One region of the Pseudomonas entomophila genome, then DNA from elsewhere that is predicted to be linked to it. Evidence: predicted binding sites of a transcription regulator. Region 1 holds the regulator's gene; the other holds the start of a gene.

The links. The regulator sigma-54, encoded in region 1, starts transcription at its own class of promoters, with help from an activator protein. The targets are predictions, from matches to a motif close to ANTGGCATNNANNTTGCTNT.
Region 2: the regulator sigma-54 is predicted to act here: its motif matches at 1,539-1,558, upstream of flgB (flagellar basal body rod protein FlgB).

Annotation. Positions count from the first base shown of each region.
Region 1 is NZ_CP063832.1:5,524,269-5,527,676, forward strand. Features, by position in the region: gene ptsN (PTS IIA-like nitrogen regulatory protein PtsN) at 1-176, opposite strand, end outside; gene hpf (ribosome hibernation-promoting factor, HPF/YfiA family) at 188-496, opposite strand; gene IM733_RS24505 (RNA polymerase factor sigma-54) at 575-2,071, opposite strand; gene lptB (LPS export ABC transporter ATP-binding protein) at 2,244-2,969, opposite strand; gene lptA (lipopolysaccharide transport periplasmic protein LptA) at 2,970-3,408, opposite strand, start outside.
Region 2 is NZ_CP063832.1:2,639,227-2,642,634, forward strand. Features, by position in the region: gene flgD (flagellar hook assembly protein FlgD) at 1-623, opposite strand, end outside; gene flgC (flagellar basal body rod protein FlgC) at 639-1,082, opposite strand; gene flgB (flagellar basal body rod protein FlgB) at 1,085-1,492, opposite strand; gene IM733_RS11465 (autotransporter outer membrane beta-barrel domain-containing protein) at 1,848-3,408, shown strand, end outside.

The DNA of each region.
Region 1 (3,408 bases):
CCTGTGGAGCCCAGTTTTTCGCGGGCGACCAGCTTGTCGAAGACGTCTTGCATCGCCAGGTCGGGTACTTCCCGATTAATAAGCGTGGCGATTTCCTGAAGAGCGCGCTTTTTACTGCCGCCCGGCACGTTCACGAGGGAACGGCCGGGGGTCAGGATGGTTTCAAGTCGGATCATGGATGAGGGGATCAGCGGGCGGCTGCACCTTGCAGCAGGCTTTGCTGTTTTTCCTTGTGTTTTTTCAGTTGGCGGTCGAGCTTGTCTGCCAGGGCGTCGATCGCTGCATACATGTCTTGGTGTTCGGCGTTGGCGACCACTTCGCCACCGGGTATCTGGAGTGTGGCTTCAACCTTCTGCTGTAGTTTCTCGACTTTCATGATCACCGTTGCGTTGGTGATCTTGTCGAAATGACCCTCCACCCGGGCGAGCTTTTCAAGCACGTAATCGCGCAGTGGTTGGGTGACTTCTACATGCTGTCCACTGATGTTGACTTGCATACAGCTTCTCCTTTGTTGCCCGTGCATAAAGAGGCAGGTATTGCACCTGCCACTGAAACGCTGTGGCACATCCCGGGGCTACATCAGTCGCTTGCGCTCGCTCGATGGGGCGATTCCCAACGACTCGCGGTACTTGGCGACGGTGCGACGGGCTACCTGGATGCCTTGTGCCTCCAGTAAACCAGCGATCTTGCTGTCACTCAATGGCTTTTTCTGATTTTCCGCCGCCACCAGTTTCTTGATGATCGCGCGGATCGCCGTGGACGAGCATTCGCCGCCTTCAGCGGTGCTCACGTGGCTCGAGAAAAAGTATTTCAGTTCGTAGATGCCACGCGGCGTGTGCATGTACTTCTGGGTGGTGACCCGGGAAATGGTCGACTCGTGCATGCCCACGGCTTCGGCAATGTCATGCAGCACCAGGGGCTTCATGGCCTCGTCGCCATGGTCGAGGAAGCCGCGCTGATGCTCGACGATCTGCGTTGCCACCTTCATCAGTGTCTCATTGCGGCTTTGCAGGCTCTTGATGAACCAGCGTGCCTCCTGCAACTGGTTGCGCATGAAGGTGTTGTCGGCGCTGGTGTCGGCGCGGCGGACGAACCCGGCGTACTGCGGGTTGACGCGCAGGCGCGGGATAGCTTCCTGGTTGAGCTCGACCAGCCAGCGCTCGCTGTCCTTGCGCACGATGACGTCCGGAACCACGTATTCAGGCTCGCTGGACTCGATCTGCGAGCCGGGGCGCGGGTTGAGTGTCTGCACCAGTTCGATGACCTGGCGCAGTTCGTCTTCCTTGAGCTTCATGCGGCGCATCAGCTGGCTGTAGTCACGGCTACCGAGCAGGTCGATGAAGTCGGTGACCAGGCGCTGAGCTTCGCTCATCCAGGGTGTCGAGGCCGGCAGCTGGCGCAATTGCAGCAGCAGGCACTCACCCAGCGATCGGGCGCCGATGCCGGCGGGTTCGAACTGCTGGATGCGGTGCAATACCGCCTCGACCTCATCCAGCTCGATATCGAGCTCCGGGTCGAAGCCGGCGCAGATCTCGTCGAGCGTATCTTCGAGATAGCCTTGCTCGTTGATACTGTCGATCAGGGTGACTGCGATCAGGCGGTCGGTGTCGGACATCGGCGCCAGGTTCAGCTGCCACAACAGGTGGCTTTGCAGGCTCTCGCCGACCGAGGTACGGGTGGTGAAGTCCCACTCGTCGTCGTCATTGCTGGGGAGGCTGCTGGCGCTGGTCTGGTAGATGTCTTCCCAGGCCGTGTCGACCGGCAGCTCGTTGGGGATTCGTTCGGCCCATTCGCCATCTTCCAGGGTTTCCGCGCTGCTGCTGGTGGTTTCCTGGAAACTGTTGTCCTGGACTTCGGCGGCCGGTTTGTTCTCGGCGTTGTCCGCCATCGGGTCGCTGTTGTCGAAGTCGTCGCCGTCTTCCTGACGTTCGAGCATCGGGTTGGATTCCAGCGCTTCCTGGATTTCCTGCTGAAGGTCCAGGGTGGAGAGCTGAAGCAGACGGATGGCCTGTTGCAACTGCGGGGTCATCGTCAGTTGCTGGCCCATTTTTAGGACGAGCGATGGTTTCATGGCAGGGGCTTAATACCTTGTTCGCCGGCGCACATGCGCCATCCACTACGTAGGGCGCTTGGGCGCCGATTTTAAGCAAGTTATATGCCTGAAATTGCAGCGTTTGCCTAGAGCACTGTTACACTTAAGCCCGTCCCGGGCGTGTTCGCCAGTGCTCCGGGCAGGCCCAGGATCAGAGGCGGAACTCGTGGCCCAGGTAGACTTCCTTGACCAACTGGTTGGCCAGGATGGTCTCGGCATCGCCTTCGGCGATCAACTGGCCGTCGTTGACGATGTAGGCGGTCTCGCAGATGTCCAGCGTTTCACGAACGTTGTGGTCGGTGATCAGTACACCGATACCCTTGTTCTTGAGGTGATGGATGATCTGCTTGATGTCGCCCACGGAGATCGGGTCGACGCCGGCAAAAGGTTCGTCCAGCAGGATGAACTTGGGTGCGGTGGCCAGGGCGCGGGCGATTTCGACACGGCGGCGTTCGCCACCGGACAGGCTCATGCCCAGGTTGTCGCGGATGTGGCTGATGTGGAACTCCTGTAGCAGGCTTTCCAGCTCCTTGCGCCGGCCGTCGCGGTCGAGGTCCTTGCGGGTCTCGAGGATGGCCATGATGTTGTCGGCCACCGACAGCTTGCGGAAGATCGAGGCTTCCTGCGGCAGGTAGCCGATACCCGCTTGCGCGCGGCCATGCATGGGCTGGTGGCTGACGTCGAGGCTGTCGATCAGGACGCGGCCCTGATCCGCCTGGACCAGGCCTACGATCATGTAGAAGCAGGTGGTCTTGCCGGCGCCGTTGGGGCCGAGCAAGCCGACGATCTGGCCGCTGTCGATGGACAGGCTGACGTCGCGAACGACCTGCCTGCCCTTGTAGCTCTTGGCCAGGTGCTGGGCTTTGAGGGTTGCCATTTACTCGGCCTTTTTCTTCGGTTGAATGACCATGTCGATGCGCTGACGTGGTGCAGTCACATTGCCACCGCGACCGGCGGTCGCCACCTGAGTCTTGGTGTTGTAGACGATCTTCTCGCCTTCGGTGGTGTTGCCTTCGTTCTCGACCTTGGCGCGGTCGGTGAGGATCACCAAGTCTTTCTGCGCCTGGTACTGGATGGTCACGGCCCAACCTTTCATCTTGTCGGGTTTGGCGGCGCTCTGCTGCTGCTCGAAATAGGCCAGGTTGCCCACCGAGGTGACCACGTCGATGTCGCCGGAGGCGGCGCGGGTCATGGTCACGGTATTGCCTTTGATCATCATCGAACCTTGGGTGATGATCACATCGCCGGTATAGGTGGCCACGCCCTGCTTGTCGTCCAGGTGGGCGTTGTCCGCCTGGATGCGGATCGGCTGGTCA
Region 2 (3,408 bases), 2.9 Mb from region 1:
AAGCTGACGCTGTTCACCGTGGCCGGCAGCAGCGTGTACATGGTCGCCGCCTTGCCATCGACCATGGTGGTGGCGGTGAAGGTGTAGTTGCCCGGGCTGAGCTTCTCGCCCTTGTCGTTGGTGCCGTCCCAGATGAAGTCGGCGTTGCCCTTCTTCTGCTCGCCCAACTGGATGGTCTTGACCACGTTGCCATCCTTGTCCTTGATGGTGACCTTGCCCTCGGTGATGTTCTGCGGCACGACCACCTGGCCGGTGAAGCTCTTGGTGGTGTCGACCATGGCCTTCTCGTTCTGCACGATCACCGAACGCCCGACCAGGGACGAGGCCTGCAGCGCCTGGGACGAGCCCATGCCGGTGATGATCGAGTTGACCGAGCTGTTGAGGGTCTGGATCCCCTCCAGGCTGCTGAACTGCGCCAGCTGGGCCACGAACTCGCCGTTATCCTGCGGATCCAGCGGGTTCTGGTGCTTCATCTGGGTGACCAACAACTGCAGGAACGCATCCTTGCCCAGGGCGTTCTTGTCGGTCTTCTCGGTGGTGGGCTTCTTGGTCGTGCCGTCGCTGACGCCCGAGTTCTTCAGGACATCATTGAGGTTCACGCCAGTTGCGCTATCGACTGCCATGGTCCGGTATCCTTATCACTGACCCAGGGTCAGCACTTTCTGCATCATGGTCTTGGCGGTGTTCATCAGCTCGGCGTTGGTCTGGAACGCACGGCTTGCGGAGATCATGTCGGCCATCTCCTCGACCACGTTGACATTGGGGTAGTAGACGTAACCATCCTTGTTCGCCGCCGGGTGGTTCGGCTCGTAGCGCGCCTCGAGGTTGCTCTGGTCCTCGATGATGCCCTTGACCTGCACGCCCTGCCCCGCCTCACCCTGGTCCTCGAACAGCGACTGGCCGACGCCGCCCTGGGCCTGCTGGAAGGTGGTGGCGAATACCGGGTGCCGGGCACGGTAGGTCTGGTCGATGCTCGACGAGACGGTCTCGGCGTTGGCGATGTTCGAGGCAACGGTGTTCAGGCGCGTGTTCTGCGCGCTCATGCCGCTACCGGCGATATTGAAGACACTGGCAAGGGACATGGTCACTCTCCGCGCAGGGCTGCGACCAGCCCTTTGAATTTACTGTTGAGCAGGGTGAAGCTGGCCTGGAAGCCGACGGCGTTCTCGGCGTAGTTCGACTGCTCCATCTGGGCGTCCACGGTGTTCTGGTCGATCGACGGCTGCATCGGCGTACGGTACTGCAGCGTGTCGTCAGCCATCGCCAGACCTTCGGCCTCGATGTGACGGCTGTTGGTACGGTCGAGGGCGATGCGCCCCTTCTGCTGCTTGTCCGCCTCGGCGGCGAGCACCGACGAGAAGTCCATGTCACGCGCCTTGTAGTTGGGCGTGTCGGCGTTGGCGATGTTGTTGGCCAGCACCTCGGCACGCTGGGCGCGGAAGCCCAATGCCTTTTCGTGGATGCCGAGCGCGTTGTCGAAGCTGATGCTCATGTCGGGGAAACCTTCGAAGGTTGACCAGAGTTGCGTTGGCAAAGCTTTAGCAAGGGTTGTGCCAACCAGCAAACCCCTCATGAATGCTGGCTTCTCGCCCACCGCCACCCTCCCAGGCTGCCAGAAAAGCGGCAAAGTGCTTCCGCCTCGCGGCGTGCAAGCGGCAAATAGCAGGCGGCAAAAGCGGCAAACCAAAAATTTGACGTCAAACAAAAGTGTCAATGTGCCACTACCTGGGATAGCATGCGCTCCCCGCGCAGAGGCGTGCTGAAAGCACCTCCCCGTGAGCAACACAAGGTCTCACGCCACGCCTGGATGCGCGCCGCTCTTCAAGACGATTTCCAAGGAACGAAACGTGCCCGCGCCCACCTTCCGCAAGACCCTGCTGGCCCTGACCATCAGTGCCAGCCCACTGCCAGCCCTGGCTGTACCCGCGCCACAGACCATCACCCTGACGGACGCCGGCTACAACAGCCAGCACCAGACTTACGGCGACGACCTCAAGTTCACCGGGAGCTTCAGCGACATCAGCCGCACCGCCATCGACCTGGCCAATGCCAAGGTGATGGGCGACCTGGTTTTCGACAGCGCGATCAACGCCACCAAGGGCAACACCTACAGTTTGACGACCAGGGTCGACGGCATCCGCATTGCCGACAGCGAACTGGCTGGCTATTTCTATAACCGCGGCGTCGTGAAGACCACTAGCGCGGGAGGCTCCGCCCTGAAGATCAGCGCGACCACGCTCGACGGCGATCTGGTCAACGAAGGGCTGCTTCAGGCGGGAAGCGAATTGTCGTATGCGCTTGCAGACGCACCAAAGTTCGGCATCGACCTGGCCTCTCGCAATGGCGGCCGCACGGTCATCAACGGCGATCTGATCAATGCCAACGGTGCACGCATCGCCAGCAACGGCACGCAATCGCGCGGCATCAACCTGGCCGGTGCAAGCCTCGAAGGCCGAGTCATCAACCATGGTGAAATCCACGTCGTCGGCCCCAGCGCAATCGCCATCGACGCCACCACCGGCAGCGTCCTGGCCGGGGTAACCAACAACGGCCTGCTCTACATCGGGGCGCAGGATTCGATCGGCATCAATCTCGACGGCACCACCTTGGTCGGCAGCATTGGCAGCCATGTGGTCAACACCGGGCAGATCACCGCCGGCAACATCGCAATCAAGGTCGGCAACGTCGCCTACGACGGCCCGGGCCTGCAGCCGCAGTACAAGGCCAACGGCGACCTGAACATCTTCAACAGCGGCAAGATCTGGTCCAAGGTGGCTGTCGACGCCACCACCAGCAACCGCCCGGTGGAGCTGATCATGCGCGAGGGCAGCGACATCCTGGGCGACCTCAATGGCCTGGCCAACATCGAAGTCGAAGGTAATGCCAGGTTTGGCGCGAACTATCCCGACCAAGGCAACATCCGCTTGCGCAATGGCGGCTGGCTCGAGATCGGCAGCGCCGACGAGCCACCAATCACCTTCAGCCTGAGCAGCCTGCACACCAACCTGGTCGGCAACCTGCGAGTTGCCGACCACTCTTCGCTGGGCATGGAGCTTGGTGACGAGACCAACCCGGCCACGCCCGTACTCAAGGTCAGCGGCATTGCCGAGTTCGGCCAGGATGCGCGGATCGCGCTGACACCCGATGACGAGGACTACCTGCCTGCGGGCGGGCGCTACCTGCTGCTCGAAGCGGGCCAGGTGCAGGTGCTCGACGCCAGCGGCCAGGCCGTCGACCCCAACGGAAAACCCAAGGTGATCAGCACATCGGCGCTGCTGAACGTGCGCACCAGCACCCTGGAAGACAACAAGGTCTATGTCGAGGTCAACACCAAGTCGGAACAGGCCATCGACCAGATGGTCCAGGAGCAAGGCGGCGACAGCAACGCCCAACATGCCCTGAACGGGC